2 regions of the Streptomyces herbicida genome follow, and region 1 is predicted to be linked to the other one. Evidence: riboswitches for the same ligand, from Rfam matches in the RefSeq annotation. Region 1 holds a riboswitch; the other holds the start of a gene.
The links. Region 1 has a riboswitch for guanidine ahead of Q8A52_RS41455 (MBL fold metallo-hydrolase). Riboswitches for the same ligand answer to the same signal wherever they lie in the genome.

Region 1 (9,048 bases):
ACCGACGGGCAGCTGCGGCGCATCACGGTCAAGCGCGTGGCGAGTGTGGCCGAGGCTCCCGAGGGCGAGGTCTCCAACCAGCTGCACCGCACCGTGAAGGCCGGCGACGAGCTGACCCTGTCGGAGCCGTTCGGCGACGTGGTCCTCGACGACGCTGACGCCCCACTGCTGCTGGTCTCCGCCGGTATCGGCTGCACCCCGATGGTCGGCATGCTCGAACACCTCGCCGCCACCGACTCGTCCCGGCAGGTCTGGGTACTGCACGCCGACCGCTCCCCGAAGGACCACGCCCTGCGCGCCGACACCCGCCGCCTGGTGGAGCAACTGCCCAACGCGCGCGCGGAGTTCTGGTACGAGGAGGCCGCCGAGAACGCAGTCGGGGAAGCCGGTGCCCGCACCGGGCTGATGATCCTCGACGAGCTCCAGCTGCCCGCCGGCGCCGACGTGTACCTGTGCGGCTCGCTGCCCTTCATGCGCGCCGTCCGCGGCCAACTGCTCCAGGCCGGCATCCCCGCGCACCACATCCGCTACGAGGTGTTCGGCCCCGACCTGTGGCTGGCGCACGCCGAGGACTGACAGCGGCGCGGTGCGCTCCACGGCCGACCCCCGTTGCCGGACGGGGGCGGCGCAGCCAACCCCTGGACGACACCGGCCTGCCCGATGAGGCAGGCCGGTGTCGTCGTGCGACCGGACGGCGGTCGGGCAGCGGCCCGCTGCAGTCGCCGCCCGTCACCGCCGTACTCCTTGACCGCCTGGGCCGAAGGTCCCGGACCGGGAGACCGGCCGGGCCCCGAAACCCGCCCGTATCAGAGCCTTGTGGCCCTTGAACGGGGCCCGTCCGGCAGTGGGTGCCGTGCCGGACGTTCGGCCACGCTGGGAGCGACCGAACCGGAGGATCACGTGTACGGATCCAACGGGCGCTCACCCGTTCGGCTTTTCCGTCCAGAGCCGGCGGCGCGGCGCTCGTACCGGTTCGGTCGCCGTCCGGCCGCCCGCCGTGTCTGCCCTGACTCCCGGGCGGCCGGCCGGACCAGGGGCTCGGCGCGGGCCGTACCGAACCGGCCCCCACCCCGGCGGTCGTCAGGAGAAGCGCATGCACGCACCAGGCATATCGGAGATCGATGCCACCGCTCTGGAGACGCTGTTGGCGGCCGCGACAGCGGCGCCGTCGATCCACAACACCCAGCCCTGGCGGTTCCGACTGGACCCTGTCACCCGGGTGTTGCAGGTCCGCGCCGTGCCGCAGAAGTCGCTCTCGCTGACCGATCCGGAGTTCCGCGCCCAGTATCTGTCGGTCGGCGCCGCGCTGTTCAACCTGCGCGTCGCCGTGGATCACCTGGGTCTGCAAGCGATGGTGCGGCTGCTGCCGGACCCGTCCGACCCCGGGCTGCTGGCCGCCGTGTGGCCCTGCCGCTCCGACCCCTTCCCGACCGAGCAGTGGCGGGAGCTTGATCTGTACGAGGCCATCGCGCGGCGGCACACGAGCCGGATGCCGTTCACCGGGCGTCCGGTGCCGGAGCCCATCGTGGCGCAGATGGCCGAGGCCGCCCGGCTCGAAGGGGCGAAGCTGCGGGTACCGGACTTCGCCGGGACCCGGCGGCTGCTGCACCTGACCGCGGCGGGAGAGGCGCGCAACCATGCCGACGCGGGGCGTGCGGCCGAGACCAGGGCCTGGATCACGGCGCCGGGTGAAGGCCCGTACGGCATTCCGGTGACCGCGCTGGGGCCACAGGACTCGGCCGGGCGGATGCCCATGCGGGACTTCGTCGGCACCCAGCGGTCCCGGCGCCTGCCCGGGCTCCGCTTCGAGCGTCACGCCCAGGTGGCCCTGCTGTGCACGGCGCGGGACCGGCGCGTGGACTGGCTTCGCGCGGGTCAGGCGCTGCAGTGTGTGCTGCTGGTGGCCACCGCGCACGGGGTGCGCACGTCGATGCTGCACCAGGCCCTGGAGTGGCCGGATCTGCGGTGGGCGATGCGCAATGGACCTGAGCGGCGCTGCAGTCCGCAGCTGCTGATCCGCTTCGGATACGGCCCGGAGGGCGGCCGGACCCCGCGTGCACCCGCACGGCCCTGAGGGCATGGGCTCACTCGGCCGGGTGAGGTGTGGCGGCCCGGTGAGAACGAAGGAGCAGACAGGATGCCGCAGGCACCGACTCAGCAGGAGGCAGGGCCGGCACCGGTTCCCGGTCGGTCCTGGCTGATGCTGGCACTGGCCACGGTCGGCTTCGCCGTCAACTTCTGGGCGTGGGCGCTGCTGAGCCCGCTCGGCCCCCGATTCAAGGACTCCCTGGGCCTGTCCTCCTTCGAGCAGTCGCTGCTGGTGGCGGTGCCGGTCGTGGTCGGCTCGCTGGGCCGCATTCCGGTCGGCGCGCTCACCGACCGGTTCGGCGGACGGGTGATGTTCCCGCTGGTCTCCGCGGCCAGCATCGTCCCCGTCCTCTACCTCGGGCTCGCGGGCCACTCCTCGCTGGCGGCCCTGCTGGTGGGCGGGTTCCTCCTCGGTATCGGCGGCACCGCCTTCGCCGTCGGGGTGCCCCTCGTCAACGCCTGGTTCCCGCCCGAGCGACGAGGGTTCGCCATCGGGATCTTCGGCATGGGCATTGACGAGCTTCACCGCGATCAGCGCGCTGACCACGGTGAAGCTCGTCAATGCCCATGGCATGTCCACCCCCGGGCTACCTCACCCGCCCCTACATCGTCTACCGCAGCCGTGACATCGGCCTGGGCGCCCGGGCGCCGCGCCGCGGCTGGGAACGCGTCGGATAGCGGGCCCGCCGGGCGTGACCGGCCGTCAGCCCTTGGGCCAGAGGATGAAGTCCGCGAAGGCCCGCCGGGCGGGCTCGGGCCCGACCTCGTCCAGGGCGGCGCGCACGGCGTGGAGGTGGTCGGGAGTCATCTCCAGCGGGGGTTCCTCCGGCTGATAGGTGGTCCGGATCGGATAGTCGACGCCAGGCCGGCGCGTCATCTCGATGTGGCAGCCCAGGACATGCGTGACCGGACGGCGGCCGGCGAATGCGATCAGCCGGTCGATCGTCCGCGAGAACGCCGGCCAGTCCTCGATGTACAACCGGCCGCGGTAGACGGTGTCTCCGGTCAGCAGGAACCCGGTCCACGGGTCGTAGAAGGTGATCGCCGCGGCGTCATGGCCGGGTGTCGCGAGCGCCTCCAGGACCCGCCCCCCGAGATCGAGCGGCCTCACCGTTTCCGGGTTCTCCGCGAAGCCGAGGAATGCCCATGCCGCATGCCGATCGGCACCGACCACCAGCGTGTCCGGCCGGTCGAGGAACTGGCCGTCGCCCGCGACATGATCGCCGTGCGAGTGCGTGTGGAGGACGAGCAGCCGATAGCCATCGCGCGGATTTCGAGCCAGCCACGTCCCGACGAGATCATCGACGGTCCGGCGCACCGGAAAGAAGTCCGGCGACGCCGTGGCACCGGTGTCGATCAGGACCGCCTGGCTCTCTCCGAACAGCAGATACAGAAACGGGGCCTCGTAGTCGATCGCCTTGTTCTGCCGCAGCACCACCGTGTGCTCGTCGTACCAGTGCACCTGAAGATCGGGATCGGTGTTGTGCTTGGCCGACGGCGACCCGTGGATCCAGGCCACACCCAGCGGCTCCGCGCTGAACTTCCGGCCACCGAGCTCGCCCGCACCGGACATGACGCCTCCCGAAGTGCGTCGTCTTGGCGGGCCGGGTACGGCGCACATCTCGTCCGGGGAGACACGCATGTGCGCCTCCGGCTGGACGCTATCACCGCATATCAGACGCGAGCGAGCACCCCTTGGGCTCCGAGCTGCCACGCCTGCGGGTTCCTCCTGGGCCTGCGTGCGGGTCGGCGCCTCAGCGCCGCTGCCCCCAGGCCATCATCATGCCCGGCCCGAGCTCGGCGAGCCGGGGCGAGGCCAGGTATGCCAGTGCCTCATCGATCACGGTGGCGTCGACTCGGCCGGTCTCCTCCAGCGCGGGCCGCATCCGGCTCCAGGTCTCGGACCAGAAGCGAGCCGGCGGGCTGCCTGCGACCAGCGGCGGGCAGTGCAGCTCCGCGGCGACGTCCTGCAGGCCCTCCTCTCTCAGGAAGTGCGGATACGCCGGTACGGAGGTGGTGTCCGTCCCGATCGTCGCCCTCAGCGCCTGCCACATGGCGTCCATGACCCGCCGGTAGGCGGACGAGGTGTCCAGGACGTCCGGCACCTCCACGGCATCGGCGAGCACCAGCCGGCCTCCGGGGTTCAGCCAGCGCGCAAGCCGTGAGATCAGCCGGCGGCGCTCGGGCAGGTGCATGAGGACGAACCTGGCATGGATCACGTCGAAGGTGCCGGGCCGCAGGTTCTCGTCCATGAGATCGGCGGTGACCACGCGCAGTCGCGGGCCCGCGAGGGCGGCCAGGGCGCTGGTGTCCCGGTCCAGGGCGACCACTTCCTCGACGCCTGCCTCCTCCAGCAGCCAGCGCGCCACCGTTCCGGTCCCGGCACCCACTTCCAGGCACCGCTTCCCCGGCCCTGCGCCCAACGCACGCAGACGGTGCGTGGTGACGGGGTCGAAGGCCAACGCGCCGGCGTCGATCCGCTCGGATTCCCGGGGGTGGTCCGGTGGGAACAGGTCCTCTCCGTAGCGGCCCTCGCCTGCGGCCGCGCTGCCGGAGGAAGCCGAACCGGTCATGGTTGCCTACGGCCGTCAGCTCTGGCGCGGATTCGGCTTCAGCACGGCGAACACCGCTTGGGCCGGGTCCGCCAGCCAGGCGATGCGCCCGACGTCCGGCACGTCCGCGGCCGGCATGAGCACCGTCCCGCCGTTCTCCTGCACCGCGGTGACGACGGCATCCGCGTCGGCAACGGCGAAGTACGGCACCCAGCGCGCCACCTCGTGCTCCCCCTGAAGCGGAGCCACGCCGCCGAAGGCCCCCTCCTCCTGGTCGCCGTCACTGATGCTCAGGACCCGGTACGTCATGCCCGGCGCCTGCATCTCCTGAGAGCGCCAGCCGAACAGCCCGTGATAGAAGCGGATGGCCGCTTGCGGGTCCGCGACATGCAGCTCGACCCACACCAGCGTGTTGTCCTCGGACGTCACCTCCAGGCCCGCCCCGGCTTCGAACACGGCGAACTCCGCACCCTGGGGATCGGTGAACTGGGCCAGTTGGCCCTCTCCCACGCTCATCGGCTCGAGGCGCACACTGCCGCCGCCGCCGACCACATCACGGGCGGTGGCCTGGATGTCGTCGCTGCGGAAGTACGTCGTCCAGGCCGACTGGGCGCCCTCCTCGGTCAGCGGCCCGAGGGCGCCGACGGTCTTCCCGTCCTGCTGGAAGAGCCCGTACCCGCCCGCTTCGGGCCCGAGGGACATGAACCGCCAGCCGAAGACGGCGCTGTAGAACGTGGTCGCCGCGTCCAAGTCCGGGCTGCCGAGGTCGATCCAGACGGGCGATCCGGCGCGGAAGTCGGTGCCGAGCATGCGTTTCCTCCTGCGCGTCCGGTACTGAGACTTCGTCACTATGCCGCCCCTCATGGGTGCGCCCGGCGCAACGGTCCGAATGTCCCTCGCCTTTCACCCCGGCTGGGGAACCCGATCAGCTGCACCACTCACGTGCAGTCGAGCCGCTGGGCCGACGCGGGCTGCCGGGTGCTGGTGTGCCCGACAAGGCCGGCGAGCAGCAGGGCAATGAGGGCGATGAGGGTGACGCCCCGCCAGCCGAGACCGTCGAGCACGGGTGCCGCGAGTGCGGTGCCGATGGCGCCGACGACGAAGTACAGCACCAGGTAGACGCTGCTGAGGCTGCCGCCGCGGCCGGGGTCGAGGGCGATGATCCGGCTCTGATTGGCCGCTTGGGCGGCGAAGCAGCCGGCGTCGAAGAGGGCGAGTCCGAGCCCGGTGAGCGGTGGGGTGCCGAGGCTGGTGACGAGCAGGGCGGTTCCGCCTGCCGCGGCCGGCAGGGCGGCGGTGATCACGGTGCGGGACCGTGAGGGCTACCACGGCCTCGGCGTCGGCTCCGCCCTGATGACCGCCCTCGTCGCGGCCGCACGCCAAGCCGGCCACCACGCGATGATCGCGGGCATCGAGTCCGGCAACACCGCGTCGATCCGCCTCCACGAGGGCTGCGGCTTCCGCCACGTCGGAACGATGCCGGAGGTCGGCACCAAGTTCGGCCGCCGGCTGGACCTGACCCTCATGCAACTGCCCTTGACCTGAACTGCCGACGGCGCGGGGAACGGAGCGCGGGCCAGGGTGTCGCCATGCCGCAGCTACCGCCTCGCCCGCAAGACGAAGTCGCCGGCGGGGAGGCGCTCTCGGCCTTCACGTTCAACTCCGTGAGGCGGTGGTGCAGCCCTCGGTGCGGCGTTGGCTGGCCGGGCATGGCGGTCCTTTCGCCGATGTTGTTCGTCACCGGCGACGATGGATACGACGAAGTAGGCCTGTTCCTGGCCCGGATGACGCGGTGTTACTTGATGTGCCGCGCAGGCCGGGTGGCGAGGTGGAGCAGGTATTCGAAGGGGCCTCGACGGAACAGACGGGTCCATACGGTTGCCAGGAGGGCGGCGGCCGCGATGAAAGCGAGGAGAGCGGGAAGCGCGGCCATCGTGTCGTCCTGGACCGTGGCCACGTACCAGACGTCGGTGAAGAACCAGAGGGCGACGATGTGCAGGACGTAGACCGTCAGCGCCATCATGCCGACCGCCGAGACGGGTGTGGCCAGACGCGTGAGCCGCGGCAGCCGGTCCGCGGCGGTCAGGCATACGACCACGACCAGCAGGGCGACACCGGTGTTGCCGAGTATCGAGAAGGTCGTCTGGCTGTGCGGCGCGGCCACCAGCAGCCAGGAGAGCGGGGCGTGCCCGTCGGGTTCGCCCACGGCGTCGGACCACCATGCCGACGCCGCCGAACTTCCCGTGGCGTCCGCGACGGCTGTCAGGGCGTGCGGGACCAGACGCAGCGCCAGCCAGGAGCCGCCGTAGCCGAGGAGTCCGAGTGCCGCACCGGTGAGGGCGAGCCGGAACCGGAAGCCGGGCCGGGTGAGATCGAGTTTGGCCACTGCCATGCCCGCGAGCAGGAGCGGCATCCAGGTGAGGACCGGATACGCCCCGGTGAACATCAGTTCGGTAATGCCGTCGGTTCCGCTGAGCCGGGCCAGTGGGTCCCAGGAGACGACGGCGTCCGCCCAGTTCCCCTCCTCGATCGAATTCCGGATCACGTGCAGCGCCTGGGGCAGGATCAGTGCCCCCGCGGCGGCGATGACCGCCAGCGTTCCGGCGCGCAACCGGTACAGCGGGAGTACGGTCAGAAAGAGCAGCCCGTAGAAGCTGAGGATCACGTCGACGTCGGTGCCCAGGGCGGTCAGGGCGTATCCGAGCACCAAGAGGACGGCAGCGCGGATCACGACTCGGCCCACCGCCTGTCGGCCGGGCCGGCCGGTCCGGGGGCGGGGCCGTCCGGTGATGATGATCAGCGAGAACCCGGCGAGCAGCGCGAAGAGCGCGGACGAGCGGCCCCGCGCCGTCTCCAGCAGGAACCCCAGGGGTCCGCCTGTCGACACGTCCGGGCCGACATGAGCGGAGAACATGCCGAAGACCGCGAGACCGCGGGCCAGGTCTATGCCGATCAGCCGCCCGGGCGACGGCGCAACGGCCGGGGCGGCGGGGCACTGCGTCTCGAGCGGACGTGACACCGCCGCTGGTGCGTCGGGCGATGCGTTCTGGGTCATGTCTTCAGAGTGTGCCGAAGACCCGGCCCGGCTCACAGGGCACGTTTCCGAAGGCACCCTGTCGAGCGGCCCGAACCACCCCGTCGAGCGGCCGGAGACGGCCCGGTCGACCGGTCGGAGCCGCGCCGCCAATCGGCGGGAATCGCCTTCGCGCGGCTGAGGAACGGCCTTCGCCGTGGTACGGATCGAACGGGAGTATGCGACGAGCGGAGCGCACGTGATCCGGGTCCTGGTGGTCGACGACGAAGCCCTGGTCCGCGGGGGCTTCACCCACATCCTCAACGCGGCGGACGACATCGAAGTCGTGGCAGCCGTCCCCGGCGGCCAGGCCGTCCGAACGGTGCGCGAGTCGCATCCCGACGTCGTTCTGCTGGACATCCGGATGCCGGACGTGGACGGGCTCACCGTCCTGGCCGACCTGCGCCGTATGCCGGACCCCCCGGTGGTGGCCATGCTCACCACGTTCGACGCCGACGAATACGTGGCGACCGCCCTGCGCTCGGGTGCGGCCGGCTTTCTGCTCAAGGACACCGACCCGGAGCAGCTGCCCTACCTCGTGCGAGCCTTGGCCGAGGGCGGGACCGTGCTGTCGTCCAAGGTCACACGCACGGTGGTGGACGCTTACCTCGACAAGGACTTGCGCGAGCCCGCCGTCCACCTCACGGCCCGGCTGACCGAGCGCGAGCGCGCCGTCCTCGTTCTCATGGCCCAGGGCCTGGCCAACACCGACATCGGCGACCGGCTGCATCTGAGTACCGGCACGGTCAAGGGCCATGTCAGCGCCGTGCTGAGCAAACTGCGCGTCAGCAGCCGCGTCCAGGCTGTGCTGGTCGCCGAGCGAGCGGGACTGCTGGCGCCGTCGCAGGACGAGGACGCAGGGTGAGCGGGCGAGAGGTGCCGGCTCCACTGGTGGACGCCGTCCTCGTGCTGGTCGCGCTGGTGGACGCGTGGGCCCGTGTGGGCATCCAGGCGCCGTTGGCCATGGCCTGCGCGTTGCTCGCGGCCGGAGCCCTGTCCCTCCGTCGCCGTGCACCACTGGCAACCTTCCTCCTCACCCTGCCCACCGCCATGCTCTCCGACGCGGTGTTCGCCACGATCGCCGCGCTGTACACGCTCTCCTCGCTCAGCCGCCACCGCGTCCTGCTGGCAGGCTGCGCCCTCACGTATGCGGTCATCGACTTCCTGCCCTGGCCCTGGTCGTCCCTGGAGGCCGCCGAACTCGACCGGATCGACACCCTCCTGCACATCAGTTACACACTGGCCACCGCGGTGGCACCCGTCTTCCTGGGCCAGCTCGTGCAGGCGCGACGCGACCTGTCCCTGCGGCTCGCCGAGATCACCGAGGCACGCGAG
Region 2 (9,048 bases), on a different contig from region 1:
TCATGATCGGGAAGAAGCCCGTCATGAACTGGCCGGCGGTCGGGTCGCCGTGGAAGAAGCGCGGCAGGTCACCGTGCCAGACGGTGCCGGAGGAGTCCTTGAACGAGCCGATCTCCTGCCAGGCCACCGTGTTGACGAACTGGTGCATACCGACCGGCAGCAGCGCACGGTTGATGGCGCCGAAGATGCCCGCGCCGACGGCGCCGAGGCCGGTCATCCACTGGCCGAAGTCGGTGATGACGTTGCCGATGGGCTCCCAGACCAGGCCGAAGACCACGCCGACGCCGGTGCCGATGAAGGCCATCAGGATCGGGACCAGCCGGCGGCCGTTGAAGAAGCCCAGCCAGTCGGGGAGCTTGGTGCGGTGGAAGCGCTGCCAGGTGACCGCGGCTATCAGGCCCATCACGATGCCGCCGAGGACCTTGGGGTCGTTGTAGGTGGCGGCGACGTCCGCACCCTTGGTGATCTTCGCTTCGGTGATCGGGAACGCGGTCAGCACGTTCTTGTAGACCAGGAAGCCGACCAGCGCCGCCAGCGCCGTGGAGCCGTCGGCCTTCTTCGCGAAGCCGATGGCGATGCCCACGCAGAACAGCAGGGGCAGGTTGCTGAAGACGGCGTCGCCGGCGGTGGCGAACACCGCCGCGACCTTGTTCCAGCCGAGGCCGTCCTTGCCGAACACGTCGGGCTGGCCCAGCCGAAGCAGGATGCCCGCCGCCGGAAGCACGGCGATCGGAAGCTGCAGACTGCGGCCGACCTTCTGCAGGCCCTGGAACAGACCTGATCCCCGCTTCTTTGCGGGAGCCGCCGAGGACGCGGTGGCGGTGCTCATGGTTCCTCCATCGGGTGGTGGTCTACACCACTCAGTGGTGTAGACCTGTTGTAGCACGATGAAGGCGGCATAAGGAACCCGCGATTCCCGTAACGATTTGGGTACCGGCCGGGCTAGAGCTTGGTGACGTCCTCGAGTTCCTCCTCCGGCTCGCGACCTGGTGTCTTCAGATCGAACTTCGTGATCGCGAAGCGGAACACGGCGTAGTAGACGGCGGCGAAGCACAGGCCGATCGGGATGATCGCCCACGGCTTGGTCGCGAGGTGCCAGTTGATGACGTAGTCGATGAGGCCCGCCGAAAACGCGAAGCCGTCGTGCACCCCGAGCCCCCAGGTGACCGCCATCGAGACACCGGTGAGCAGTGCGTGCGCCGCGTAGAGAAGGGGAGCGACGAACAGGAAGGAGTACTCGATGGGCTCCGTGATGCCGGTGACGAACGAGGTCAGCGCCACCGAGAGCATCAGGCCGCCGACCTCCTTGCGGCGGTGCGGCTTGGCGCAGTGGGTGATGGCCAGTGCGGCGGCGGGGAGCGCGAACATCATGATGGGGAAGAACCCCGAGGTGAACTGGCCCGCGTTCGGGTCGCCCGCCAGGAACATGTTGATGTCGCCGTGCACGACCGTGCCGTCGGGCCTGGTGTAGCTGCCGAACTGGAACCAGATGGGCACGTTGAGGAACTGGTGGAGTCCGAACACCAGCAGCCCGCGGTTGGCGACCCCGAAGATGCCCGACCCCCACGCGCCCAGACCGCTCAGCCAGTTGCTGAAGCTCTCCAGCCCGTTGCCGACCGGCGGCCAGATCCACAGGCACAGCACCGCGAAGACGACGGCGGCGAACGCCATGATGATCGGGACGAGCCGGCGGCCGTTGAAGAAGCCGAGCCAGTCCACGAGCCGGGTGCGGTGGAAGCGGGCCCAGAGGAACGCCGCCGTCAGGCCGAGGACGATGCCGCCGAAGACCCCCGGGTTCTGGTACGTGAAGGCGGTCACTGTTCCGTCCTTCACCAGACAGCCGGTCGCCACCGGCCTCGAACCCTCGGCGCAGTCCTCCGGGAACTGGTGCAGCACGCCGTAGTAGACGAGGAAGCCCGCCACCGCCGCGAGCGCCGTCGAGCCGTCCGCCTTCTTGGCCATGCCGATCGCCACGCCCACGCAGAACAGCAGCGGAAGACCGAGGGACCCGTCCAGCAGCGCGCCGCCCGCGCCGGCCATCACCTTCGAGACCTGTGTCCAGCCGAGCCCGTCCTTGCCCAGCAGTCCGGGCTGGCTCAGCGCGATGAGGAGGCCCGCGGCCGGCAGCACGGCGATCGGCAGTTGCAGACTGCGGCCCATCTTCTGCAGGCCCTGGAACAGGGTGTTCCAGCGGGCGCGGCCGGGGCTGACCGTGCCTTCGGCGCTGCTGTCGGCGCTCATGCGCGTCCTCCGGGCCGCTCGGCGATCAGGCGGGTTTGGCGACCGTCCCCGGGGTGGTGTAGACCAGTTGGCGGACGGTTCCGCTGTCGTGAACGCCATCATTCGGTACGTACGACATGACCGCTCGCGAAGATGGGCCAACTGTGGGTTACTGCGACAAAGCGGTTCGGATCAGGGAGAAGGATCATGGCCACCAAGGCTGAGAAGATCGTCGCCGGGCTCGGCGGCATCGACAACATCGAGGAGATCGAGGGCTGCATCACCCGCCTGCGGACCGAGGTCTCCGACCCCTCGCTGGTCGACGAGGCCGCTCTGAAGGCCGCCGGCGCCCACGGCGTCGTGAAGATGGGCACGGCCATCCAGGTCGTCATCGGCACCGACGCCGACCCGATCGCCGCGGAGATCGAAGACATGATGTGAGCCTCCCCGCTCACCCCGGCAGGGGCTCTTCCCGACGTGGGAGGGGCCCCTTCCTCATGTGCGGCTAGGCTCGTCGCCATGTCTCGAATCGACGGCCGCACTCCCGATCAGCTCCGCCCGGTCACCATCGAACGTGGCTGGAGCAAGCACGCCGAGGGCTCCGTCCTCGTCTCCTTCGGCGACACCAAGGTCTTCTGCACCGCCTCGGTCACCGAAGGCGTCCCCCGCTGGCGCAAGGGCAGTGGCGAGGGCTGGGTCACCGCGGAGTACGCCATGCTGCCCCGCGCCACCAACACCCGCGGCGACCGCGAGTCCGTCAAGGGCAGGATCGGCGGCCGTACGCATGAGATCTCCCGTCTCATCGGCCGCTCCCTGAGGGCGGTCATCGACTACAAGGCCCTCGGCGAGAACACCATCGTCCTGGACTGCGACGTCCTCCAGGCCGACGGCGGCACGCGCACGGCGGCCATCACCGGCGCCTATGTGGCACTGGCCGACGCGGTCGGCTGGGCCCAGGGCAAGAAGCTGATCAAGGCCGGCCGCCAGCCGCTGACCGGCACCGTCTCCGCGGTCTCGGTCGGCATCGTCGGTGGGGTCCCCCTCCTCGACCTCTGCTACGACGAGGACGTGAAGGCCGAGACCGACATGAACGTCGTCTGCACCGGCGACGGCCGCTTCGTCGAGGTCCAGGGCACGGCCGAGGCCGAGCCCTTCGCCCGCGAGGAGCTCGACGCCCTGCTCGACCTGGCCGTGACCGGCTGCGCGGAACTCGCGGCCATCCAGCGCTCGGCACTGGAAGCGACCCTGGAGAAGAAGTAAAGGGATCCCCAAAAGACGAGGGGGCGGACGGCAACCCGGTCGGCCTCCCCGGCGTCCCTATGGGTACGGGCGCACGGCACACCGCCGTGCGCTCGGCCATCGAGGGAGAGGGACCAACACCATGGGCGCGAGCCGACACCGACGTCGAGGCCGTATCACCGCCATCGCCGCCACCGTGGCCGCCGTAGCGCTCACCGCGGGCCTCGCCACCGGCTGCGACGCCGTCAACAAGGCCCTGGACTGCGTCCAGACCGCCGACTCCATCGCGGACAGCGTGACCGACCTCCAGCAGGCGGTGGAGAACGCGGCCAACGACCCGACGCAGACCGACGAGTCCCTCAACTCGATCCAGCGGAACCTCGACAAGATCGGCGACAGGACGGACAACGCCGACGTCAACAAGGCGGTCGACGACCTCCGCAAGGCGGTCGACAACGTCCGTCAGGCGATCAAGAACGGCGACGAGACCCCGGACATCGGCCCGGTCACGGACGCGGCGGGCGAACTGACCAAGGTCTGCACCCCGTAGCACCGGAGGTCCGCACCCCGTACCGCCAGGGGACTGCACCGGTGGGGCAGGTCGTGGAGCCAGGGATACTGAACCCCATGACCCGCCTGATCCTCGCCACCCGCAACGCCGGAAAGATCACCGAACTCCGCTCGATCCTCGCCGAAGCAGGCCTGCCGCACGAGCTGGTCGGAGCCGACGCGTTCCCCGACGTCCCCGACGTCAGGGAAACGGGAGTGACGTTCGCCGAGAACGCCCTCCTCAAGGCCCATGCCCTGGCCCGGGCCACCGGTCTTCCGGCGGTGGCCGACGACTCCGGCCTCTGCGTGGACGTCCTGGGCGGCGCCCCCGGCATCTTCTCCGCCCGCTGGGCGGGCAGCCACGGCGACGACAAGGCCAATCTGGACCTTCTGCTGGCCCAGCTCTCGGACATCGCCGACGAACACCGGGGTGCCCACTTCGCCTGCGCCGCCGCTCTCGCACTGCCGGACGGGACGGAGCGGGTGGTCGAGGGCCGGTTGACGGGAACCCTGCGCCACACTCCCACCGGTACCAACGGCTTCGGGTACGACCCGATCCTCCAGCCGGAGGGGGAGTCGCGGACGTGCGCCGAGCTGAGCCCCGAGGAGAAGAACGCCATCAGCCACCGGGGCAGGGCGTTCCGCGCTCTGGTGCCCGTGGTACGGGAGTTGCTCGGTCGGTAAGGAGTTGGTGCGGCCGGAGGGACTCGAACCCTCACGGGAGTTACCCCACTGGGACCTAAACCCAGCGTGACTGCCAGTTCCACCACGGCCGCCTGGTGCTGCCCGGCCATGCTAGCGGCCGGGCAGCGCAGTCAGATGCCCAGATCCTTGATGATCTTTGCCACGTGGCCTGTCGCCTTCACGTTGTAGAGGGCGCGTTCGACCTTGCCCTCCTCGTCGACGACGACCGTGGAGCGGATGACACCGACGACCGTCTTGCCGTACAGCTTCTTCTCGCCGAACGCGCCGTAGGTCTCCAGGACCTGCTTGTCGGGGTCGGCGAGGAGGGTCACCTTCAGGGACTCCTTCTCGCGGAACTTGGCCAGCTTCTCCGGCTTGTCGGGGGAGATGCCGATCACGTCGTAGCCCGCGCCGGCCAGGACCTCCAGGTTGTCCGTGAAGTCGCAGGCCTGCTTGGTGCAGCCGGGCGTGAGGGCCGCGGGGTAGAAGTACACGATGACCTTGCGGCCCTTGTGGTCGGCCAGGGACACCTCGTTGCCGTCGGCGTCGGGCAGGGTGAAGTCGGGGGCCACGTCCCCGGGCTGGAGTCGCTCGCTCATCGGTCCAGAGTAACGGGGGGTCCTGACAGTGCGGCGGCGTGCGAAGCTGACAGACTGTCCGGAACAGCATCGAAGACTTCGGAGGCCGTACGGTGGCGGAGACGTCGGACACCAGAACCCCGGCGCAGATCGAGGCGGACATCAAGCGCCGTCGCGAGGTGCTGGCCGAGACGCTGGACGAGATCGGGGTGCGGGTGCATCCGAAGACGATCGTCGGCGATGCCAAGGCGAAGGTCGTCGCCAACGTCGATCACACCCTCGGCCGCGCCTACATCCAGGTCAACCGCGTGGTGAGCGATGTGCGGGCGCAGTTCGTGGACGAGGAGGGCGCACCCCGGATCGAGCGCATCGTGCCGGTCGCGCTCCTCGCCGTCGGGGTCGTGGGGCTGCTCGCGCTCGGCACCCGGCGCCGCAAGAGCTGACCCGGTCGCGTACGCAGGCGTAAAAGGCAGGTAGGTTCGAAGGCGTGAGCGCCAACAGAAATGACCCCAGCACCCATCACGACAAGCTGCCCATCCGCATGCTGCACGACCGGGTGCTCGTGCGGCAGGACACCAGTGAGGGCGAGCGGCGGTCGGGCGGCGGCATCCTGATCCCCGCCACGGCGGCGGTCGGGCGGCGGCTGGCCTGGGCCGAGGTGGTAGCGGTCGGGCAGAACGTACGGACGGTGGAGCCGGGCGACCGCGTCCTGTACGACCCGGAGGACCGGGCCGAGGTCGAGGTACGCGGCATCGCGTACGTGCTCATGCGTGAACGCGATCTGCACGCCGTGGCGGCGGACCGGTTCGAGGGGTCGGAGGACTCCACCGGTCTGTACCTCTGACGGGCGTGCACCTCTGAATCAACGGCGAAGAGGGCTGGTGACCATGGTCACCAGCCCTCTTCGTATTCCCTTGCTATCGTCGAAGGAAACCCGACGAGACGCGCCGTACCGGGATGGATGTACGCAAAGACGACGCACCCCTGTCCGTCATCACGTACGCCCCGGAGGTGCCCCCATGGCCTGGGTCCTGCTCGTCGTCGCCGGTCTGCTCGAGGTCGGCTGGTCGATCGGAATGAAGTACACCGACGGCTTCACCCGGCCCGTCCCCAGCGTCCTCACCGGAGCCGGCATCGTCGCCAGCATGCTGCTGCTGTCCTACGCCGCCCGGTCCCTGCCCATCGGTACCGCCTACGGCGTGTGGGTGGGCACAGGGGCCGCCGGAGCGGCGGTGCTCGGCATGGTGGTGCTGGGGGAGCCGGCGACCGCCGCCCGGATCTTCTTCGTGTGTCTGCTGCTGGTCGCCGTCGTGGGGCTGAAGGCGACCTCCGGTCACTGACGGGTCAGCGACCGGTCACTGCCTCCTCGTCGCGCCCTGCGGGCCCGCAACGGTGCCCGTCGTGCCGCCCGGGGTTCCGCCGTTCGTGCCGCCGTTCGTGCCCCCGTTCGTGCCGCCGTTCGTACCGCCGGTGGTGGTGCCGCCGTCCGTGGTGGTTCCGGTCGTGCCGCCGTCGGTGGTCGTCCCGCCGTCGGTCGTGCCTCCCGTCGTCCCGCCGTCGGTCGTGGTGCCGCCGCCGGTGGTCGTTCCGCCGTCCGTGGGGGTCCCGGTCGGGCCGCCGTTGTCCTGGCCCTGCGTCTGGCCCTGGGTCTGCCCCTGGTCCTGGCCGCCGTCGGTGGTGCCGCCGTTGTCCTGGCTGCCGGTGGTGCCGGGCTGGGTCGGAGCCTGCGAGCTCGGCGCCTGGACCTCGGCGCCCTGCTGCAGCTCGAGGTCGAACTCGCGCGCGGGCTTCCCCTTCAGGGCGGTCTTCGTGTACTGGGACCAGATGTCGGTGGGCGCCCCGCCGCCGTTGATGCGCGGCAGGCCCATCACGCCGTACAGCGACTTGTGCGCGGCCGTCACCGGGTCCTGGCCCATCACGGAGACGACCGTGGCCAGATCGGGCGTGTAGCCCGCGAACCAGGCCGCCGTGTCCTCCTCCGCGGTGCCGGTCTTGCCCGCCGCGGGGCGGCCGGCGTTCTGCGCGGCGGTCGCGGTGCCCGTCTGGACCACGCTCTGCAGGATCGACGTCGTGGTGTCGGCGGCCTCACGGCTGACGGCCTGCCTGGTCTGCTCCCCGGGCAGCTTGACCTCGTCCTTGCCGTCCTTGGTGATCTTCTCGATCATCGTGTACGTGCCGTGCTTGCCGTGGTTGGCGAGCGTGGCGTACGCCTCCGCCATGTCCAGCACGCTGGCGGTGGCCGTGCCGAGGGCGATGGACGGGTAGGGGTTCAGGTCCTTGGTGTCGGACGGGATGCCGAGGTCGACCGCGGTCTTCTTGACCTTGGCGGGGCCCACGTCGACGGCCATCTGCGCGTACACCGAGTTGACCGACAGGTTGGTGGCCTGCCGCACCGTGATCTGGCCGTACGACTTGGAGTCCTCGTTCTCGGGGGCGTACGCGCCACCGCTCCAGCCCTGTACGGGCCGCTGGTTGGTGCCGTCGTAGTACGTGTTCGGCGTGATCGTCTGGCCGTCCTGGGTCGTTGAGCCGTTCTGCACCGCCGAGGTGAACACGAAGGGCTTGAACGTGGAGCCGACCTGGAAGTCGCCGCGGGTCGCGCCGTTGGTGTACTGCTTCACGTAGTCCACGCCGCCGTACATCGCGACGACCTTGCCGGTCTTCGGGTCGACGGACGCGCCGCCCGCGCGGACGTAGTTGTCGACCTTGCGGTTCTTCTTGTCCAGCTTGTCCATCAGCTGGTCGTTGACCGCCTTGACGAAGGCGTTCTGCTTGTTCTTCTGCAGGGTCGTGGTGATGCGGTAGCCGCCGGCCTCCAGGGCGTCCGGGTCGACGATCTTGTTGGTGGTGAGGTAGTGCTTGATCGCGTCCACGATGTAGCCGCGCTGCCCGGACAGGCCGGTGGAGACGGTCTGTTCCTTCGGCATCGGGAAGTTCATGCGGGCCCGCTTGGACTCGCTGATCCAGCCCTTCGTGACCATGCCGTCCAGGACGTAGTTCCAGCGGGCCACGGCCGCGGACTTGTTCTCCGGGTGCGCGACGACGTCGTACTCGCTGGGCGCGTTGACCAGCGCGGCGAGGTAGGCGGCGCGGGCCGGGTCCAGGTCGGTGGCGTCCATGCCGTAGTAGGCCTGGGCGGCGGCCTGGATGCCGTAGGCGTTGCGGCCGAAGTAGCTGGTGTTGAGGTAGCCCTCGAGGATGTCGTCCTTCGACTTGTTGCGGTCCAGCTTGATCGAGATGAAGAACTCCTTGGCCTTACGGGTGACCGTCTGTTCCTGGGCCAGGTAGTAGTTCTTCACGTACTGCTGGGTGATCGTCGAGCCGGACTGCTTGCCCTTGCCGGTCGCGGTGTTCCAGGCCGCGCGGATCATCGCCTTGGGGTCGATGGCCGACTCGGTGTAGAAGTCCCGGTCCTCGGCGGCCAGTACGGCGTGCTGGGCGTCCTTGGAGATCTGCGCGAGGGTGACGTTCTCCCGGTTGATCTCGCCGTCACGGGCCAGTTGGGAGCCGTCCGCGTACAGGTAGACATTGCTCTGCTTGGTGGCGAGCGCGTTGGCCGGCGGGATCTTCACCATCGAATAGCCGAGGAAGAACAGGCCGATGATCAGCAGCACCCCGATGAGGAAGGTACCGAGCACCATGCGCCAGGTCGGGATGATCCGCCGCCACCCGGTGCGCTTGGGACGCTTGGGCTTCTTGCCCTTGCCGGCGGTCTCCGGGTTCACCGGGCCGACGGGGGTGCCGGCGTCCGCCGGGCGGGAGGGGGCGGCGGTCCGTG

Region 2: another riboswitch for guanidine. It lies ahead of Q8A52_RS20255 (DMT family transporter); the one in region 1 lies ahead of Q8A52_RS41455 (MBL fold metallo-hydrolase).

What each region holds. Positions count from the first base shown of each region.
Region 1 is NZ_JAUYWJ010000029.1:25,248-34,295, reverse strand. Features, by position in the region: gene Q8A52_RS41475 (globin domain-containing protein) at 1-576, shown strand, start outside; gene Q8A52_RS41470 (Acg family FMN-binding oxidoreductase) at 1,094-2,074, shown strand; partial or broken gene Q8A52_RS41465 (MFS transporter) at 2,138-2,678, shown strand; partial or broken gene Q8A52_RS41460 (respiratory nitrate reductase subunit gamma) at 2,668-2,766, shown strand; gene Q8A52_RS41455 (MBL fold metallo-hydrolase) at 2,792-3,661, opposite strand; guanidine-III (ykkC-III) riboswitch at 3,674-3,742, opposite strand; gene Q8A52_RS41450 (class I SAM-dependent methyltransferase) at 3,843-4,661, opposite strand; gene Q8A52_RS41445 (VOC family protein) at 4,677-5,450, opposite strand; gene Q8A52_RS41440 (MFS transporter) at 5,579-5,944, opposite strand; gene Q8A52_RS41435 (GNAT family N-acetyltransferase) at 5,946-6,185, shown strand; gene Q8A52_RS41430 (DUF418 domain-containing protein) at 6,436-7,695, opposite strand; gene Q8A52_RS41425 (response regulator transcription factor) at 7,913-8,578, shown strand; gene Q8A52_RS41420 (sensor histidine kinase) at 8,575-9,048, shown strand, end outside.
Region 2 is NZ_JAUYWJ010000009.1:146,349-155,396, forward strand. Features, by position in the region: gene Q8A52_RS20205 (PTS transporter subunit EIIC) at 1-829, opposite strand, end outside; gene Q8A52_RS20210 (PTS transporter subunit EIIC) at 943-2,241, opposite strand; gene Q8A52_RS20215 (PTS glucose/sucrose transporter subunit IIB) at 2,428-2,661, shown strand; gene rph (ribonuclease PH) at 2,740-3,480, shown strand; gene Q8A52_RS20225 (hypothetical protein) at 3,602-4,009, shown strand; gene rdgB (RdgB/HAM1 family non-canonical purine NTP pyrophosphatase) at 4,087-4,692, shown strand; tRNA gene Q8A52_RS20235 (tRNA-Leu) at 4,698-4,784, opposite strand; gene bcp (thioredoxin-dependent thiol peroxidase) at 4,824-5,291, opposite strand; gene Q8A52_RS20245 (DUF3618 domain-containing protein) at 5,384-5,713, shown strand; gene Q8A52_RS20250 (GroES family chaperonin) at 5,812-6,114, shown strand; guanidine-III (ykkC-III) riboswitch at 6,177-6,253, shown strand; gene Q8A52_RS20255 (DMT family transporter) at 6,290-6,610, shown strand; gene Q8A52_RS20260 (transglycosylase domain-containing protein) at 6,626-9,048, opposite strand, start outside.